Regions from separate parts of the Mesorhizobium sp. B2-8-1 genome, predicted to be linked through region 4. Evidence: riboswitches for the same ligand, from Rfam matches in the RefSeq annotation. Region 4 holds a riboswitch; each other region holds the start of a gene.
What was found. Region 4 has a riboswitch for cobalamin ahead of FJ428_RS25970 (ABC transporter ATP-binding protein). Riboswitches for the same ligand answer to the same signal wherever they lie in the genome.
Positions count from the first base shown of each region.

Region 1: it holds a riboswitch for cobalamin, as region 4 does, so the genes downstream of both, FJ428_RS17970 (CbtB domain-containing protein) here and FJ428_RS25970 (ABC transporter ATP-binding protein) in region 4, are expected to answer to the same signal.
Region 2: it holds a riboswitch for cobalamin, as region 4 does, so the genes downstream of both, bluB (5,6-dimethylbenzimidazole synthase) here and FJ428_RS25970 (ABC transporter ATP-binding protein) in region 4, are expected to answer to the same signal.
Region 3: it holds a riboswitch for cobalamin, as region 4 does, so the genes downstream of both, FJ428_RS17800 (DUF1636 family protein) here and FJ428_RS25970 (ABC transporter ATP-binding protein) in region 4, are expected to answer to the same signal.

Region 1 is NZ_VFTX01000006.1:253,582-258,491, reverse strand. Features, by position in the region: gene cobD (threonine-phosphate decarboxylase CobD) at 1-325, opposite strand, end outside; gene cbiB (adenosylcobinamide-phosphate synthase CbiB) at 324-1,292, shown strand; gene cobO (cob(I)yrinic acid a,c-diamide adenosyltransferase) at 1,627-2,241, opposite strand; gene cobU (bifunctional adenosylcobinamide kinase/adenosylcobinamide-phosphate guanylyltransferase) at 2,243-2,758, opposite strand; gene FJ428_RS17975 (CbtA family protein) at 2,751-3,548, opposite strand; gene FJ428_RS17970 (CbtB domain-containing protein) at 3,564-3,743, opposite strand; cobalamin riboswitch at 3,779-3,975, opposite strand; gene FJ428_RS17965 (aromatic ring-hydroxylating dioxygenase subunit alpha) at 4,109-4,910, shown strand, end outside.
Region 2 is NZ_VFTX01000001.1:501,730-506,639, forward strand. Features, by position in the region: gene ribB (3,4-dihydroxy-2-butanone-4-phosphate synthase) at 1-228, shown strand, start outside; gene FJ428_RS02470 (MFS transporter) at 279-1,502, opposite strand; gene FJ428_RS02475 (TetR/AcrR family transcriptional regulator) at 1,623-2,228, shown strand; gene bluB (5,6-dimethylbenzimidazole synthase) at 2,272-3,024, opposite strand; cobalamin riboswitch at 3,073-3,253, opposite strand; gene FJ428_RS02485 (histone deacetylase family protein) at 3,375-4,301, shown strand; gene FJ428_RS02490 (exodeoxyribonuclease VII small subunit) at 4,305-4,556, shown strand; gene FJ428_RS02495 (DUF2277 domain-containing protein) at 4,655-4,910, shown strand, end outside.
Region 3 is NZ_VFTX01000006.1:216,618-221,527, forward strand. Features, by position in the region: gene FJ428_RS17790 (cobaltochelatase subunit CobN) at 1-1,742, opposite strand, end outside; gene cobW (cobalamin biosynthesis protein CobW) at 1,759-2,811, opposite strand; gene FJ428_RS17800 (DUF1636 family protein) at 2,814-3,260, opposite strand; cobalamin riboswitch at 3,298-3,502, opposite strand; gene FJ428_RS17805 (winged helix-turn-helix domain-containing protein) at 3,532-4,731, opposite strand.
Region 4 is NZ_VFTX01000012.1:44,096-49,005, forward strand. Features, by position in the region: gene FJ428_RS25965 (LacI family DNA-binding transcriptional regulator) at 139-1,164, shown strand; cobalamin riboswitch at 1,227-1,436, shown strand; gene FJ428_RS25970 (ABC transporter ATP-binding protein) at 1,693-2,481, shown strand; gene FJ428_RS25975 (ABC transporter substrate-binding protein) at 2,527-3,474, shown strand; gene FJ428_RS25980 (iron ABC transporter permease) at 3,483-4,502, shown strand; gene FJ428_RS25985 (MarR family winged helix-turn-helix transcriptional regulator) at 4,631-4,910, shown strand, end outside.

The sequences.
Region 1 (4,910 bases), on a different contig from region 4:
CGGCATAGGTCGGCCCCAGTACGAGCGCCTTGCCCGGCGCGACCAGCGATGCCACGCGCGGCAGCAGGATCTGCGTACCGGGCGCAGCGACGACATTGGCTGGCGAGGGCGCACCATAGCTACTGGCCGCGATCGCCGTCAGCTCACGCGTCCGCCCCGCTTCCGGCAATCGCGACAGCGAGGTGGCGGGCAGCTCGAAAAGCGGGTAGGAGTGCGGATTGATTCCGGTCGAGAGGTCGACGAAAGGCTGCGGGGCGTTGGGGAAAAGCGCCCTTGCCCGGCCGAGACTTCCACCATGGTCCACCGCTCCTTCAAGAAGCTTCATGTCAGTCCTGATCGCTTTCCTGTCATTGGCCATCGAATCCGCGCTGGGCTACCCCGACTGGCTGTTTCGCGCCATCGGCCATCCCGTGACGTGGTTTGGCAGGCTGATATCCTTTCTCGATCGCAGGCTCAACCGCGCCACTGATCCCGACGCACTGCGTCGCCAACGTGGTGTCCAGGCGCTTCTGGTCATCGTGCTGGTGCCGGCGCTAATTGGCCTCTCCGTGCAGATCCTGCTCTGGTTCATTCCCCTGGGACTGTTCATCACCGCGCTTCTGGCAACATCGTTCCTGTCGCAGCGGAGCCTTTATGAGCATGTCGAGGCCGTCGCCGATGCGCTCGACTCGGGCGGCCTCGACATGGGCCGCGCCGCCGTCTCGCGCATCGTCGGCCGCGATCCCGAAACCCTCGACAGGGCCGGCGTCTGCCGCGCGGCGATCGAGAGCCTGGCCGAGAATTTTTCCGACGGCATCGTTGCCCCCGCCTTCTGGACGGGCGTCGGCGGCCTCGCCGGCGGCGCCGCCTACAAGGCCGCCAACACCGCCGATTCGATGATCGGCCATCGCACGCCGCGCCACGAAGCATTCGGCAGGGCAGCCGCACGCTTCGACGATTGGATCAACCTGCCGGCGTCGCGGCTGACGGCGTTGCTCATCACCTTGGCGGCTTTCCTGGTGAAAGGCGCCGACGCGAAAGCCGCATGGCAGGCGGTGCGGCGCGACGCGAAAAAGCACCGCTCGCCCAATGCCGGCTGGCCGGAGGCGGCGATGGCGGGCGGGCTCGGCCTGGCCCTCGCCGGGCCGCGCAGCTATGGCGGCGTAACGGTCGACGACGCGTTCATGGGCGAAGGCGGCCGGCGCGAAGCCGACAGCATCGACATAAGGCGGGCGCTGAAACTCTACCGCGTCGCCGATTATTTGCTGATTGCCCTGTTCGGCGTGGTTTCGGCGATCGTCATTCTGGCATGATCTCACCCCCCCCCGTGAGTTCTCTCCCGAAGGGGAGGAAGGGAGCCGGGCTGCAACAGGTTCGCGCCTTTCCTCTCCCCCGTCGATCGGGGAGAGGTGGCTCGGCGAAGCCGAGACGGAGTGGGGGTCGACGAGCTCGGCAGTCGCGTTTCTCGCACCCGCCGGGTTGCGCCTGCCTGTCTGCGGACCGCGCGTTCGATAACCGCCTTCCCCCAATCCGTCGCTGCTTCGCAGCGCCACCTTTCCCCCCCTCCGGAGGGAAAGGAAGTGAGCCCCGCTTGGAGCGTTTGGCGACCAGACTTGAATGCTCATCCACAAAAGGGGACAAAAGCTCTCAAAACTCGATCCCTTGTTGCGCCTTCACGCCCGCCGCGAAGTGGTGCTTGGTCAGCCCCATCTCGGTCACCAGATCGGCCGCCTCGACCAGCGCCGGCTTGGCGTTGCGACCGGTGACGACGACATGCAGGCCCTCGCGGCGCGCTTTCAGCGCGGCAACCACCTTGTCCAGATCGAGATACTCGTAGCGCAGCGCGATGTTGAGTTCGTCGAGCACGACGAGACTGATCGACGGATCGGCCATCAGCTCCAGCGCCTTGGCCCAGGCGGCCTCGGCCGCCGCGATGTCGCGCTTCAGATCCTGTGTCTCCCAGGTGAACCCCTCGCCCATCGCGTGCCAGACGACGCGGTCGCCGAAGGCGGCGAAGGCCTCCTTCTCACCCGTATGCCATTTGCCCTTGATGAACTGGACGACGCCGACGCGCTTGCCGTAGCCGAGCATCCGCAGCGCCAGGCCAAAGGCAGCCGTGGTCTTGCCTTTGCCCGGGCCGGTGTTGACGATCAGCAGCCCCTTTTCGACCGTCTTGCTCGCCACCTCGGCGTCTTGGACCGCCTTGCGCTTGGCCATCTTGGCGCGGTGGCGCTCTTCGTCCTTTTCGTCGATGTCGGTCATGTCACTTCACCTTGAGCGGCAGCCCCGCCACCATCAAAAGCACGGTCTCGGCAATCGCCGCGACCTGCTGGTTGAGCCGGCCGGCGGCGTCGCGGAACCGGCGCCCCAGCGCATTGTCGGGCACGATGCCTTGCCCGACCTCGTTGGATACCACGAACCAGGGTCCGCGCGGCCGCGACAGCATGTCAGCCAGCCGCCGACATTCGGCCTCTACATCATGATCGGCCAGCATGTGATTGGTCAGCCAGAGCGTCAGGCAGTCGACAAGGACCGGCTGGTCCTCCGGTAGGGCCTCGAGTGCACCGACAAGGCCAAGCGGTGCATCGATGGTCGTCCAGCCCTCGCCGCGCCGCGACCGGTGCAACGCGATGCGCTGCTGCATCTCGTCGTCATAGGCTTGCGCCGTGGCGATGTAGGTCCATGGCGAAGGCAAGGCCGTCATCAGCGTTTCGGCGTGCGCGCTCTTGCCGGAGCGCGCACCGCCGATGATGAAGGTCAGTCTTCCGCGATCAGGCAAAGCTGTCGCGCAGGCTCGTCGCGCTGCCGGTGAAGCGTCCACGCACCACGCCGGCGGCAGCGCCGAGCACGAGCCAGAACACCAGGTTGGTTACGGTCACCGCCACCACGAACTGATGATGCAGGCCTTCCGGAATCGGCGTCTCGAAACTGTCCGGCTGCGGCGCGCCGACAATATGCGGCGCGACGATCAACACCACGCCCAGAATCGCCAGCGGCAGTGATTTGCGGAAGGCGATCAGGGCAAGGCCGATCGCCGTCGCCGCCACCGTCGCCGTCCACCAGATCTGGCGTGGCAGAAGCTCGGCGGCAGGCATGGCCGGCAGTTCCGGCGGCAGGCCGAGGCCCGGCGCCAGCGTGAACACGGCAAAGCCGGCCAGTCCCCAGAACACGCCCTGGCGCCAGTTGCCGATGCCGCCGGCGAATTCCGAAACCGCGACCAGGACCAGCGCGAAGCCGATGCCGGTGACGATGTTGGCAAGCACGCTGAAGGCGAAGCGCTCGAAGCCGTCGGCCGGCGCCCAGCCTTCCTCTCCAGCCGGAACAGCTTCAGCGGCTGCCGGCGCGGCGGAGCTCATGGCATTGCCCGCCGGGGCGGCAGAGTTCATGGCGTTGTTGTCGGTCGGGGCCGGTGCGGTATGGTCGTGGTGGTGGCCGCCGCCGGCCTGTTCGTAGACTTCCGCCTTCAGGATCAACGGCACGGTGGCATAGGCCTGCATGCAGGCGAGAACGACACCGGCCACGAGCCCTGCGATCGCCGCGATGAACACGACGTTGCGAAACAGGTTCATGATGTCAAATCCCTATCAGTGGCAGGGAAACGCCATCGAGTGGCGATAGTCGTGCGCGGCATTGTGGACCGCGTCGATATGCGAGAAACCGACAAAGCCTACGACGAAAACGCCGAGCAGCGCCGCGAGCGCGAGCTGCAGGAGGCGCGACTGCGAGGAGATGGAGGCGCCGAGGGAGACGGAAGCGGTATTCATGTCTTGTCCTTTCACCCTCCACCCGAGGGCATCGAAGTCAGTTTCCTGTCGCCGGCAGGTCTCCTGGCTCGCGGATCAGCGCCCTTCCCCACCTTCCCGAAGAAAATCTTCAGTGGCATATGGAGAGGACTACCGCACACAGTTGCGGGGGCAGCCACGGCATTGGGCAACAAATCTGCCCGCACCGCATTCCCTCTTGGCTCCAATCGGAACCGACGACGAAGGTGACTATAGGGAAAATCGCCGCATCCGGCAAACCAAATTCCGACGGCGACAAGCGCTTTAGCGCCGTCCGGCCGCTTGCTCCGCTGCAATTGACAATTTCCGTAGCCGGGTGTCGGCTGCCATCTCACAGGAGGCCAGCCATGCAGCCCGTCCAGAGCCAGCACGCCCCCTATAACGGCCTCACCCGGGCCGAGCCGACATTGCCGTCGTCGGCCTATTGGGATGCGGCGGCCTACCAGCGCGACCTTGACGCCATCTGGTACAGGAACTGCCTGCTCGTCTGCCGTGAAGCTGATCTCGCCCAACCGCTGGCTTTTCGCACCTTCCGCGTCGGCAGCCAGGAGATCGTCGTACTGCGCGACGACACCGGCGAACTGCGCGCCTTCCACAACACCTGCCGGCATCGCGGCTCGCAGCTTTGCCAGGAACGCGAGGGCCGGCTGAAGGCGCGGCTGATCACCTGCCCCTACCACGCATGGTCCTATTCGCTGCGCGGCGATCTCGTGCGCGTGCCATCGAAAACGCTGCCCGAAGGTTTCGACAAGGCGGACCATCCGCTCTATCGCGTCGCGCTGTCGGTCTGGCGCGGCTTCGTCTTCGTCAATCTCGCGGAAGATGCCGCCGGCTCGGCGCACTCATCCTTCGACCCGGCCTCCGGCGATCTCGGCAACTGGCCGCTGGAATCGCTGGTATCGGGCCATGTGCTGCGCAAGGTGATGAACTGCAACTGGAAGATCTTCTGGGAAAACTTCAACGAATGCCTGCATTGCCCCGGCGTCCACAAGGACCTGTCGCGGCTGGTGCCGATCTATGGTCGCGGCCTGATGGGCCGGCATGACGACCCCGAATGGACCCGCCATGCCGACAATGACGCGCCGGAATTTTCCGGCGGGCTGCGGGCGGGTGCCGAAACATGGTCACGTGACGGCCAGGCGCATGGGC
Region 2 (4,910 bases), on a different contig from region 4:
GGCTCGGTCGGTGTCGCCCACCAGGAGCGCAACCGGCCGGCGAGCGGCGACCGGGAGGACCACGAAGAGGCGCGCCGCCGCGAGAATGAATGGCGCGAGATCGGGCTCGGTGCTCAGATCCTGAAGGATCTCGGCATTTCCTCGATCAATTTGATCGCCTCGCGCGAGCGCCACTATGTCGGCCTCGAAGGTTTTGGCATCCACATCGCCAAAACCGAGATTCTCTAGGTTCGACGGCGGCAATAGCGTCCGATCCGCTGAACCGGACGCGTCATGGTTCATTCCGCGGCAGCGACGGCCGCTTCACACCCATCCAACTCGCATTTGTGAGTGGCAAGACTGCGCTGGCCGAGCAGCACCGTGACCAGCGCGATGCCGCCCGCGACCACCGAGACCCAGAACCCGTTCTGGGCGCCGAACGCATCCACCACCGCGCCGGCGGCGAAAGAGCCCAGCGCCATGCCGATGCCGATTCCCGTTGTCACCCAGGTAATGCCCTCGGTCAGCATCGCTTCCGGCACATGCCGTTCGATCAGGCCGAATGCCGTGATGAAAGTCGGCGAGATCGCCACGCCGCTGATGAAGACGGTCAGCGCCAAAATCGGCACGCTGTCGGCGGTGAGCGGCAAAATCGTGCTGACTGCGATGATGGCGACCGCGACGGTCAGCTGGCGCTGTAGCGGCGTCTTGAGGTTGAGCGCGCCGACCACGATGCCCAACACGAACGATCCCAGCGCATAGACGCCGATCACCAGGCTTGCGGCACCGGCTTGGCCGAACTCCTTGGTGATCGCCACGGTGCTCACTTCCGTCGTCGCGAAGGTCGCGCCGATGAAGATCAGGGCGAAGGTGATGATCTGTACCGGCCGCAGGCGGATTGCCGAGCCAGTCGAACCATGGTCCACCGGCCGCACTTTCGGCTCGGTCGATCGCTGCAGGATGAATGCTATCGAGCCCAAAGCGAGAAACAACGTGCTCGCCAGCATGCCTGCTTCCGGAAACAGCGCCGCACTGAGGCCCACCGACAGCGACGCGCCGGCGATATAGACCAGCTCGTCGGCCGCCGATTCGAAGGCGAAGGCGGTGTTCATCTCCGGCCGGCCGCGAAAAAGCTCGGTCCAGCGCGCGCGCACCATTGCCGGCATGCTGGGCATGGCCGCTGCCAGCAGCGCCGACACGAACGATGTCCATACCGGCCAATCCTGGTTGGCCGACGCAATCAGCAGCAGGAATGCCAGCACGGAGATGATGGTGGTGGGCACGACGATCCATGTCTGGCCGAGGCGGTCGACCAGCCTGGAGATCTGCGGCGCCAGGAAAGCGTTGGCCAGCGCGAATGTCGCCGAGACGGCACCCGCCAGCCAGTATTCGCCACGCGTCTGCGACAGCATCGCCACGATGCCGATCGGCGCCATGGCGATCGGCAGGCGCGCCATGAAGCCTGCAGCGGCAAAGCCCTTGGCGCCAGGGGCTCGAAAGATCTCGGAATAGGGGTTCTGCATGATCCGTTCCTCGACAAAAGGCGATTCGGAAATTACATACGATGCGTATGAATACTAAATAGATCATACGTCGCGTATGTCAATTGGCATACGTGACGTATGTGGATAAGGCCAGAAGAGATGCACAAGCCCCGCAGGGAAATGATCGCCGAAACGCGCGCCAAATTGATTGCCGCGGCCCGGCATGCGTTCGGAACGATCGGTTATGCCGAGGCATCGATGGATGATTTCACCGCATCGGCAGGGCTGACGCGCGGTGCGCTCTATCATCATTTCGGGGACAAGAAGGGGCTTTTGCAGGCGGTTATCGCCGAGATAGACGCCGAGATGGCGGCACGGGTGAATGAGGTTGCAGCGAAAGCACCGACCCGCTGGCAAAGCTTCGTCGACGAATGCACGAGCTACATCGAAATGGCGCTGGAGCCGGAAATCCAGCGCATCATGTTTCGGGACGGTCCGGCCGTGCTGGGGGATCCCGCGCAATGGCCGAACGCCAATGCCTGCGTCGCGTCGATGACCGATCACCTGACGACGCTGCAGGGCGGCGGGGTGGTTGTCCCGGGCGTAGACCCCGAGACCGCGGCACGGCTGATCAACGGGGCGAGCAGCCAGGCGGCGCAGCGGATCGCCAATTCGAACGACCCGGAAGCGACGTCGAAGACCGTGGTGGCGGCATTCAAGCAACTGCTCGAAGGATTGTTGAGGAAGGATGCCGGAGCCGCCTGACGACGGCAGGCCGCCGGCAGCTCTGGGCATGCCGTATCGGCAATCAAATCAAGAGTTTGTCAGACTTTTCGCATGTTGCCGCCTTGAGGCGTGCGATCGTTGATTTGAGCGGAACTTCGCCCTGTCCGCAAAACGTCTCGCTCATGATCAGCTCGGGCAGCGGCAGCCGCCGCCCCCAGCCATGTGTTTCGAGGTCCGGTTTCGGCGCGAACTCCGAGACACGGCCGACACAGAGATAGGCCACCGGCGTCACGTGCTCGGGAATCGACAGAAGGCCTTTCAACGCCTGCGCCTCGATAATGCTGACCCAGCCAACGCCGACGCCTTCGGCGCGCGCCGCCAGCCAGAAATTCTGCACCGCGCAGACCGTGCTGTAGAGATCCATCTCGGGATTGTGCCAGCGTCCCAGCGGCGAACCCTGTGAGCGTCGGCGGTCGCAGGTGATACAGATATTGAGCGCGCTTTCGCAGATGCCTTCCAGCTTGAGCTTGCGGTAGAGCGCCCGCCGCTCTTCCTCGATCGCCGGCAATTCCTGCTCGCGCGCCGCGAGGAACAGGTCGCGCACCTGTTCCCGTCGTTCGGTGCCACGAATGACGATGAAATTCCATGGCTGCATGAAGCCGACCGATGGCGCGTGATGGGCGGCAAGCAGCAGCCGCGCCAAGACCTCGTCGTCGACGGCCTCTGATGTAAAATGGCTGCGGACATCGCGCCGCGTGAACATGGCGCGGTAGACCGCATCGCGCGCCATCTGGTCGAATCCGTCACCCACGGGGATGGTCATATTGTCCGGCATCGCTTGTCCCCTTGCGATTGCAATCAACTGCCGTCCGCCTGACCATGCGGATGACGATGCCTGCCAGGCCGGTCTTCTGGCTCGGGATCAACCCGCATCCGGCGCCTTCCCGTCATCGACAGTGGCATTTACCGGCGCGGTCCCCCTTACAGCGTTGGGCACGCCACGGTATCAAACCGTGTTCCCGATTCTCCCGCTCGCGGCGGGCACCAGGCAGTGGCCGGGACTTTACGACGAAGCCCCTGCGCCGCCAATCCCCGCGGCGACGCGAACGGACGCAAGCGCGATTTTCCCCAACCATCAGGCCGCAACGCATGGCCATCGCCGCGCCAGGGCACTAGATAGGGAGCATGGCCACTCGTCTCTACACCCATCCGATCTTCCTCGAGCACATCACGCCACCCGGCCATCCGGAGCGGCCGGACCGCTTGCGCGCCATCGAGCGCGTGCTCGACGACGAGGCTTTTGCCGCGCTCGACCGCCTCGAGGCGCCGGAAGGCGATGAGGCCACCATTCTCTACGCGCATCCCGAGGATTTCGTCGAGCGGGTACGCGCCGCCATTCCCGATACGGGCATCGCCCGCATCGATGCCGACACAACGGCCAGCCCGAAGAGCTGGCAAGCGGCGATCACCGCGATCGGAGCCGCCAACGCCGCCGTCGACGACGTCTTTGCCGGCAGGGCAGACAACGTTTTCGTCGCCGCCCGGCCGCCCGGCCATCATGCGGAGAAAGCGACGGCGATGGGCTTCTGCCTGTTCAACACAGCGGCCATCGCCGCACGTTATGCACAGCGCAAACACGATATCGAACGCGTCGCCATCGTCGACTGGGACGTGCATCACGGCAACGGCACGCAGGATGTTTTCTGGGACGATCCGTCCGTGCTTTATTGCTCGACGCACCAGATGCCGCTCTACCCCGGCACCGGAGCAAAGAACGAAACCGGCGCCGGCAACATCGTCAACGCGCCGCTTGCGCCGCAGACCGGCAGCGAGGCGTTCCGCGATGCCTTCCTGTCGCGCGTGCTGCCCTCGCTCGACAATTTTGCACCCGACCTGATCATTATTTCGGCCGGCTTCGACGCGCATCATCGCGACCCGCTGGCCGAGATCAACCTGACCGAGGATGATTTCGACTGGGCGACCGGCCAACTCATGCAGCGCGCGGCGCGCCACAGCGGCAACCGGCTCGTCAGCCTGCTCGAGGGCGGCTACGATCTGCAAGGATTGGCATTTTCGGTCGCCGCCCATGTCGGGCGACTGATGAAAGGATGAATGATGGCTGGTGAAACCAACGAAGACGTCAAGGCGATGAGCTTCGAACAGGCTCTCGACGCGCTGGAGAAGATCGTCGATGATCTGGAGCGTGGCGATGTGCCGCTCGACCAGTCGATCAGGATCTACGAGCGCGGCGAGGCGCTGAAGGTGCATTGCGACCGGCTGCTCAAGGCGGCCGAGGACAAGGTGGAGAAGATCAGGCTGTCCCGCGACGGCAAGCCGGTCGGGACGGAGCCGCTGGACGCGGATTGAGGCACGCAGCCGTCTCTCTGGTTTTTGACACGATCATGATTGAGGATAGAACGCGTCCCGATTGAAACGGCTCCAGGACAAGAGGAGATACGGAAGCGATGTGCAGAAACATCAAGACCCTGTTCAATTTTGATCCGCCGGCGACCAACGACGAGGTGCGCGATGCAGCCCTTCAATTCGTTCGCAAGCTGAGCGGAACGACGCGGCCTTCGAAGCAGAACCAGCACGCATTCGACCATGCCGTCGAGGCCATTGCGGCGTCGGCGCGCGAGCTTCTCGATTCGCTTGAAACCAACCAGCATCCGCGCAATCGCGAGGAGGTTGCGGCCAAGCTGCGGGCGAAGGCGGCGATCC
Region 3 (4,910 bases), on a different contig from region 4:
GCTGGAGCTACTCTTGCAACGTTGGAGATTGGCGAAGACAGAGATGACGGCGTAATCTCCCCCCTTGCGGGGAAGATGTCCGGCAGGACAGAGGGGGGTGCCTCGCGCAAACCTGTCTCGCCTTCGGCTTTGCCCCAAGCTGCTTCTACGGCAGCAATTGCTGCGCCCGGCAATTCCGTTGAGAAGGCAAGGTACTCATCCAACTCCAACCCAGCCTTGCTGCGCTCCAGCAAATCCAGCAACGCACGCGACGTTTGGGGAATTCCCTCAACTACATAGCCCTGTTCCTGGAGGTCGTGCAGCATCGCCAGCACGCTCGATGGCACATCCAACCCGACCGCATAGCCGGTGCGGCCGGGAGCGCTCGGATAATCAGGGATCAGAATGGCGAGCTTGCGTTCCGCGCGGGGCGTTTCCCGAAGGCTGATGAAGGCCGCGACCCGGTCCGCCACCTGTTCGACGCGATCGGGTTCCGGCCGGTTGGCAAAGGCGCGGTGGCCGAGCGCCGGGTCGGTCTCGCTCTCGCCCTTGAACGAAACGGCGCCGGCCAGGATGCGGCCGTCCAGTTCGGGCAGCACGACATGCATGGCGAGGTCGGCGGGCGCAAGCCCGCGCTGGTTCTTCTCCCATACGTCGCGGCGGGTGGTGGCGACGATCACCTGGAAGACCGGCACGCCGGCGCGGTCGAACAGGGTCTCGACGCCGGGTTCGGCGCCGGACGCGAACGCGGTCGCAGTGATGATGGCGGCGGGCTTGAGCTGGGCAATCGCGGTTTCAACAAAAGCCAGAGATTCCGGGTCTTTCAGGCTGGAGACGAAGATCGGCACCGGCAGCATGCCGCGCTGCCGTAGCGCCTCGAAAAGCGCGTCGATGGGCGCGACATCGGCGGCGAGCAGCATCGAGCGGTAGAAGAGGATGGGAATCACGGGTGGGTTGACGTTGCCGGCGTCGAGTTCCGTCACACCCCCCTCTGTCCTACCGGACATCTCCCCCGCAAGGGGGGAGATTGCTCTTTCATCGACGATTTCGCCTATCGCGGATGGTCGAGATAAATCCCTGTCCAAGGGGACAGAAGAGGAGCCGGCCTTGATGACAGCCGATCTCCCCCCTTGCAGAGGAGATGTCCTGCCGGACAGAGGGGGGTGTGAAGGATCGTCAACATTCGATAAGTCCGGCTTCTCCACGACTCCGCGCCCCGGCTCATAAAACCCGGCTTTCGGCACGCTTACCGGCTCGGCAATCTCGCGATCAGACCCCGCCAACCGCGCCAGCCTGCGCACCAGCGCGCTCATATTGGCCGGGCCGCCCTGGCGGAAATAATTGAGCAGCCCGTCCAGTTCCTCGCGCGGCAGCGTCGAGGCTTCGATCAGCCTGATATCCTCGTCGTGGCTTTCACCGGGAAGTAGTGCCAGCTTTATGCCACGCTCACGGGCAACCACGGCCAACTGGTCGCAGCCGTAGCGCCACCACTCGTAACCGCCGAGAATACGCACCAGAATGACTTTGGCGTGACGGGCGACGCTGTCGATCCAGAGGTCGACGGACATGGGGTGGCGCAGGTCGCGCAGCGCGGCCAGCCGCATCGTGGGCAGCCGATCGGCGTCGCCTTTCCAGGCCGCTGCCAGTCCGGCCAGGTCGCTGTCCGTGAAGGACAGCGCCACCATTTCCGCCGGCGTCTGCCGCAGATCGACCGGCTCGGCGAGATCGTCGAGCGAGGCGGATGTGGTGGTGAGGATGTGCATCGCGGTCGGTGTTGCCTCAGCCGGCGAGGATATGCTCGATCGCCGGGCGGTTCAGCCCCTTGAGGCCGATGACGACCAGGCGCGAGCGGCGGTCGTCGTCAGCCGTCCAGGCGCGGTCATAATAATGATTGACGCGCGGACCAACGGCCTGGAGCAAAAGCCGCATCGGCTTGCCGCCGACCTCGACGAAGCCTTTCACCCGCAGCACGTTCTCCTGTTCGGCGGCGGTCGCGACGCGCTTTGCCAGGTCGTCCGGGTTGGCGATCGAGGGGATGTCGACGATGAACGTATCGAAGTCGTCGTGCTCGTGGTCGAAGGCGCCGTCATGATGGGACTTGCGGTTCTCGATGTCGTCCTCGACGGCGAGGCCTAGCCCGAGCAGCACGGACGGATCGACCTTGCCATGAGCCGTCGGCACGACCTTCACGGCGCGGGCGGAGTGTTCGCCAATGATGGCGTTGGCGCGAGCCGAACCTGCGGCATCCATCAGGTCGCTCTTCGACAGGATGATGAGGTCGGCGCAGGCGATCTGGTCCTCGAACACCTCCTCGACGGGGTCGTCGTGGTCCAGTGTCTGGTCCTGCGCGCGTTGCGCCTGCAGGGCGTCCATGTCGTTGGCGACGCGCCCCTCGGCCAATGCCGGACCGTCGACCACGGCGATTACGCCGTCGACTGTCACCCGGCTCTTCACTGTCGGCCACTGGAAGGCCTGGACCAGCGGCTTGGGCAGAGCCAAGCCTGAGGTCTCGATCAGGATGTGGTCGACCTTCGGCGTCAGCGACAGGATCTGGTCGAGCGCCGGGACGAAATCGTCGGCGACGGTGCAGCAGATGCAGCCATTGGCCAGTTCGACGATGTTTTCCTCCGGGCAGGTGTCGATGCCGCAGCCCTTGAGGATCTCGCCGTCGATTCCGATGTCGCCGAATTCGTTGACGATGATGGCGATCCGCTTGCCGCCCGCGTTCTCCAGGAGATGGCGGACCAGCGTGGTCTTGCCGGCACCCAGGAAGCCGGTGACCACGGTACAGGGGACGCGGGAGAGAGTGGCGGCGGAAACTGCGGCGGTCATGATCAGTCCTTCAGCATGTCGAGGGGAGGAATGCGGGCGACGAGGCCGCGCTTGAGGGAATCCGGGCGACCACGCCACGGAATGAGGCCGTTGGTCGAAGCGGCGAAGAGTTTCGCGCCGGTCACGAGATCGGCGCCGCTGGCGATGTTCAGGTCGCCGAAGACATAACTCCAGCAGCCGTCGCGAAGAATCGCGGCACTGAGACGGCGCTTGCAGTTGCCGAGGCATTCGACGGTGCGGACACGGACATTGTCGGCCGTTGCGGCTTGGCGCGTATCTTGAGCCAAAACTTCGCCGGCGCGGGGATGGGCATCGGAACCGGTCTCGTCGCGGCAGGAAGCGCAGATGATGACAGTGACGCCGGCCAAGGCGTCGCTATCGCCAGACAAGTCGCTATCGCCAGACAAAATGTCCGCTGTTTCAGCCGGGAAACTGCTGTCGCGTTCCAAATCGGGCTCCTTGCCCGGAAAACCCGCCGGGCGATCGGATTCTTATGTCTCAGACGGCAGGTCTCCTGGCTCGCGGGTCATCGCCTTCGTGCCGCCTTCCCGGGACCGTCCCAGTGGTTTTCGGCCTTGGCTCGTCGCTTACAGTTGCGGGGACAGCCGCGGATTTGAAATCGAGATTTCGCACCGCATTCCCTCTTGGCTCCTCCCTTTGCCGAGAGGAGACCGTCTGGAATGGATTTAGGCTCTTGCAGGCGGCGGTGTCAACGCGCGTCTACGACACGGCAATGTCGGCGAGCGGCTGCCCAAGGTCGCCGGCGGGCGTAACCTCGATCCGTTCGAGGCCGAGCCAGCCCTGCATCTGCGTCAATTCCTGGAAGAGTTGCGCGGCGGTTTCAGGCGGCGCGCCGGGCTCGGCATAGGCCGCGTGGACGCGTAGCACGCTGGCCGGCCGGTCGGCCTTGAGGTCGACGCGCGCCACGATCCTGTCGCCGAGCAGGAACGGCAGGACGTAATAGCCGTATTGCCGTTTTTCGGCAGGGGTGTAGATTTCTATGCGGTAGTGGAAATCGAACAGCCGCTCCGTGCGCGAGCGCTCGAAAACGACCGGATCGAACGGCGCCAGCAAGGCGCGGGCCTCGATTTTTCGTGGAATACGGGCCTCCTTATGGAGGTAAGCCGGTTTGTTCCAGCCCTCGACACGCACCGGCACCAGCTCGCCTGTTTCAACCAGCTCCTCCAGCCGGCCCTTCATGTCGGCCGGCGACAGGCGGAAATAGTCGCGCAGGTCGCTTGCTGTCGCGACGCCATGAGCGCGGGCGGATATCCGCAGCAATTCCCGATGCGCGTCCTCGGCTGACGGCACCGGCAGATCGAGGATCGCCTGCGGCAGCACGCGCTCGGGCAGATCGTAGAAGCGTTCGAAGCCACGGCGGTGCGCGGTGGTGATGCGTCCTGCCCAGAACAGCCATTCGAAGGCATGCTTGGCGTGGCTCCAGCCCCACCAGCCGCCGGACCCTTTCTGGCCTTCGAGCGCGGAGGCGGCGATCGGGCCGCGCTCCGCGACCTCGCGGTAGATCTCTTCGATATAGGCGGCGTGCTCGCGGCCCCATTTGGCGAGACCCAGATACATTTCATCGCCACGCTCCGCGCGCTGCATGCGCCAACGCATCAGGGGATAGGTCTCGACCGGCAGGAAGGAAGCCTCGTGCGCCCAGTATTCGAAAACCGTGCGCTTGCGCGTGACGGCGGCGTTGTCGAGCAAGGCGAACGGGTAGGGACCAAGGCGCGAATAGAGCGGCATGTAGTGAGCGCGCACCACCGCGCTGACGGAATCGATCTGCAGCAGGCCGGTACGCGAGAGCACGCGGGCGAAGTGGCGTCGGTCGGGCGTGCCGGCGGGGCGGGGATCAGTGAACCCTTGGGCGGCGAGCGCGATACGCCGGGCCGTGGCAAGCGAGATCTTTTCCTTCATTCGGATGCGACTCTGATGGCTTGTTGAGCGTCGTTCGGACAGTTGATTCCGGCCATGCTAGCAGGGTTTTGGCGGCAACTCTGTCAGGAGAGAAAAGTGGAGTAAAAAGCGAAGGAAATCAGACAGGAGCGGATCGGACCAGTTTCTTCCCTTATGCCGTCCAGGCCAGTGTTTTGAAC
Region 4 (4,910 bases):
AGTCCGTAAATGACTTCCGTAAACGTTTACGATGACACACCCGATGGCATATATTGTCAATCGGATTTGTACCGTCGGCTCTGAAACGCCTTGGCCGCACGACCGGCTGGTGCTAGCCAGAAGCAGGAGGGGGAGGTCTTGGCGTCCAGCATTCACGATCTTGCGCGGCACCTGAACATTTCGATCGGTACAGTCTCGCGCGCGCTTAACGGGCGCGCCGACGTGAACGCCGAGACACGCCAGCGCGTGCTCGAGGCGGCCCGGAAGCTCAATTATTCACCGAACCACTCGGGCAGGAACCTACGCCGCGGCACCACCCATGCCGTGGCTTTCATGCTGCAGCCGCATCCGGGCGACCAGCAGTATGGCGAGCCGTTCTTCATTCCGTTCCTCACCGGACTGCAAGCGACATTGGCCGAGTGCGGGCTGGACCTGATCATCGTCATGGGCGCGCCGGCGGATTATCAACAGGAGCGGCTGCGCCGCGTCGTCGAGACGCGTCGTGCCGATGCCGTCGTACTGGCCTGGACGCGGCGCGAGGACGATCGCATCGACTATCTGAGCAAGGCCGGCTTTCCCTTCGCGACGCTCGGCCGAAGCCGGTCCGGCGACGACAGCTATCCCTCTCTGGATCTGGATTTCGAGAAGGCGGGCGCCGATGCGGTCGACCGGCTGGTTGCGCGTGGCCACCGCCGCATCGCCGCCATCCGGCCGTCGCTTGACCTGAATTTCGGTTATCTGTTTCTGGAGGGTTATTGCAAGGCGCTGCGGCGGCACGGCATCGAAGTCGATCCCGGCCTGATTGTGGACGGTTTTATCAACGAAGCCGGTGGCTACGCGGTGACACCGCAAGTCATGCGGTCGAAGGATCCGCCGACCGCGATTATCTTCAACAACGACTCGATGGCGCTCGGCGGCTGCAAAGCGCTCGCCGAAATGGGGATCAAGCCCGGGCAGGATGTCGCGGTGATCGTCATCGTCGACACGCCGCTCTGCCGTTATTTCTCGCCGGCGCTGACCGGCTTTCGTCCGAGCCTTGACCCGATGGGGCGGCGGCTCGGCGAAATCCTGCTCGCCTCGCTCCCGGCTTTCGCCGGCGCGAAAGGGCCAGAGATCATTCGCGAGGTCTGGCCGCTGGAACTGGTGGCGCGCGATAGTGATTGACCACACGTTTGTATCGTTATAACAGAACATGCATCGACCTTGCCTCGACGCTGCCTGCATCCTAGGCTGCGACTCGTGATGGTCCCCGCGCCGCAAGGCGAGGGGTGAAAAGGGAACATGGTGAGGCCCGATTTTCGGGTCGAAGCCATGGCTGCCCCCGCAACTGTAAGCGGCTAGCAAAATCCGAGAAGCCACTGGCCGGCAAGGCTGGGAAGGCAGGATGGCGCAACGACCCGCGAGCCAGGAGACCTGCCATCTGCATGGGTTGACCGGACGGGGTGTGCCGGGAGGAGACGCGGGGTTCGGTCTTGTCGACCGGTTCAAGCCAGCTTCCTTCCGTCGCCATTTTTGAAAGTGACGGAAGTTGGACGGCTCCATCGATCGCATTCACTGCATTCCCATGCATCGCATCATCGTGTGCACGCTTTGCCGCGATATCGCCACCGAGGTGAATTCAGGCCAGCGTCCGGCAGGATTGGCAAGCAAGACGCTGGCCCGTATTCCGGCAGGCCCTGCAAGGAATTGCCCATGACCGCGCCGCTTCTCGAGGCCCGCGACCTGGCCGCGGCGGCGGATGGCCTGCATCTGGTGCATCCGGTCAGCCTTTCGGTGGCGGCGGGCGACCGTCTCGCCATCATCGGTCCCAACGGCGCCGGCAAGACGACATTGCTGCGCATGCTGTCGGGCATGCTGCGGCCGAGTTCGGGCGAAGTGAAGCTCACCGGGCGCCTGCTGGACAGGATTTCGACCGCCGAGCGGGCGCTGCACATCGCCGTCGTCGGCCAGACCGATCAACCGGATCCACGGCTGGCGGTGATCGATTATGTCGAGCTCGGCCGGGTTCCGCATACCGGCCGCAGGCACAGGAGCGAGGAACGCGACATTGTCGTCGAGGCGCTGCGCCGGACCGGGCTGTTGCCGCTGCTTGGCCGCACCATCGGCTCGCTGTCGGGCGGCGAGCGCCAGCGCGCCCAGCTTGCCCGCGCCATCGCACAGGAGCCGAAGATCCTGTTCCTCGACGAGCCGACCAACCATCTCGACCCGCGGGCGCGCAGCGAGTTGCTCGAACTGGTTGCAGGCCTCGGCATGACCGTGATCGCGGTGCTGCACGATCTGGCGCTGGTGACGCCTTTCGCCACCAGGGTCGCGGTGATGAGCCATGGCCGGTTGCATGTGCTGGCGCCGCCACGCGAAGCACTCACCCAGCAGCTGATCCGCGAGATCTTCGGTATCGACGTCTTTAGGTTGCGCCACCCGACGGAGGACCGCGAGCTGACGGTGTTCGAGGTTCCGAACCGTGCCGCGCCATCTTCGTGATCGAAGCCATTTCCGGCAGATCCTGTTCAACAAGGAGCAACATCCGTGAAACGCCTTGCCGTGTCTCTTGCCTTCTCCCTGCTCGGCTCTACGGCCTTCGCCTTTCCGGTGACGGTCGACAGCTGCGGCAAGCCGCTGACCTTCGACGCGCCTCCAAAGCGCGCCGTCATTCACGATCTCAACATGGCCGAGATGGCCTTCGCACTGAAGCTGCAGCCGTCGATCGTCGGCCTGACCGGCATCACTGGATGGTACAAGGTCACTCCCGAATTCAAGGCCGAACAGAGCTCGATCCCCGAACTGGCGCCCAAATATCCGACGCTGGAAAACCTGGTCGCTGTCGAGCCCGACTTCTTCTTCGCCGGCTGGTATTACGGCATGAAGCCGGGCGGCGAGGTGACGCCCGATACGCTGGCGCCACACGGCATCAAGACCCTGGTGCTGACGGAAAGCTGCGTCCATCTCGACAAGAACCGGCCTGCCGCTTCGATGGACCTGCTCTATGGCGATGTCGAGAAGCTGGGCAAGATCTTCGGCAAGGAGGCCGAAGCGGATAAGCTCGTCTCCGGCTGGAAGGCGCAGCTCGCCGAAATCACGGCCAAGGTCGGCGACCGCAGGGGAACGCGCGTCTTCCTCTATGATTCCGGCGAGGACAAGCCGTTCACATCAGGCAAGTTCGCCATTCCCAACGCCATGATTTCCGCGGCAGGCGGCGACAACATCATGGCCGACATGGACACCAGCTGGGGCAACACGGATTGGGAGACGGTGGCCTCGCGCAATCCGCAATTCCTCATCCTGCTCGACTATCAGGATGGCGGCGGCTACCGGAAGCTGCTCGATTTCCTGAAAGCGCATCCGGCAATGAAGGAGACAGACGCGGTCAAGAACGAACGCTTCGTGGCGCTTCGCTATGCCGAACTGACACCCGGACCGGCCAACATCGAAGCGATCGGCAAGATCGCCAGGGCGATGCATCCGGAAGCATTTTAACCGGGAAGATGACTTTGCGGCACAAGGCATTCGTATTGGCCATGATGGCGGCCGCGTTGGCTATGGCCGCGCTCGCGCTGCTATCGATCGCCTATGGTTCGACGATGATCCCGCTGGGCGACGTCGTTGCAGCACTTGGCCATGCGATCGGATTGAAGGGGCATGACGTGTCCGGCCCGGTCGGCAGGATCGTCGTCGACCTCAGATTGCCGCGCACCATCCTGGCCATCTGTCTCGGCGGCGGCCTGGGCGTGGTCGGCGCGCTGTTGCAGACGGTGACGCGCAACGATCTTGCCGATCCGTTCCTGTTCGGTCTCTCGTCGGGAGCCGCCGCCGGCGCTGTCTCCGTCATCACCGTCTTCGGCGACAGTTTCGGGATCTGGACGCTACCGATCGCCGCGTTCACCGGCGGTATTCTGGCGGCTTGCGTTGTGCTTTTGCTGGTTGCGCGGGTGAGGGGACAAGGCCCCGAACGGCTGATCCTCGCCGGACTTGCGGTCTCCTTCATGTTCACCGCATTGACCAATTACCTGGTCTTTGCCGGTGACCAGCGCGCCGCCCATTCGGTGCTGTTCTGGACGATGGGCGGGCTCGGCCTTGCGCGGTGGGACAATATCTGGCTGGGTGCGCTTGGGGCCGGCACGATTGCGGCGTACGGGCTGTGGAATCATCGCCGGCTGGACGCTTTCCTGGCCGGCGAAAATGCCGCCGAAAGTCTTGGCGTGCCGGTGGCGCGAATGCGACGGACGACGTTTCTGGTCGCCGCTTTTTCGACCGCGATCCTGGTTTCGGTCGCTGGCGTCATCGGCTTCGTCGGCCTCATGATCCCGCATCTGTCGCGGCCGCTGGCCGGCGCGCTGCATCTGCGCCTGATCGTAAGTTGCGCGCTGTTCGGGGCGGTGCTGTTGCTGGCAAGCGACCTTCTGGCGCGCACATTGCTGCCGCCGCAGGAACTGCCGATCGGCATCATCACCAGCTCGCTCGGCGCCTTCTTCGTTGTCACCATGCTGATCCGCAACCGCTTGTAATGGGTGTCGCGGCGGCCGAAATCATCGGACGCAGCCATGATTGTGCTGCACGGCTGCCATGCACGTTTGCCGGCTTCTGGAACAATGCCGGACTTGAATGATAAGCACGCTTATTATATATGCCACTCATGGTTTCCGAAGGCGTAGACAGATTGGGATTTTTGATCCACGACGTGCAGCGGCTGATGCGAAAGCGCTTCGAAGCGCGCGCCAGCGGCCTTGGCCTGTCCTCGGCGCAATGGCGCCTGATGGTTCGCGTCGCCAAGGAAGCGGGCGTTTCGCAGGCGCGGCTTGCCGAACTGCTTGAAATCGAGCCGATCAGCGTCTCGCGGCTGGTTGACCGGATGGAGGAGGGCGGCTGGATCGAGCGCCGCTCCGACGCCGCCGACCGCCGCGTGCGCATGATCT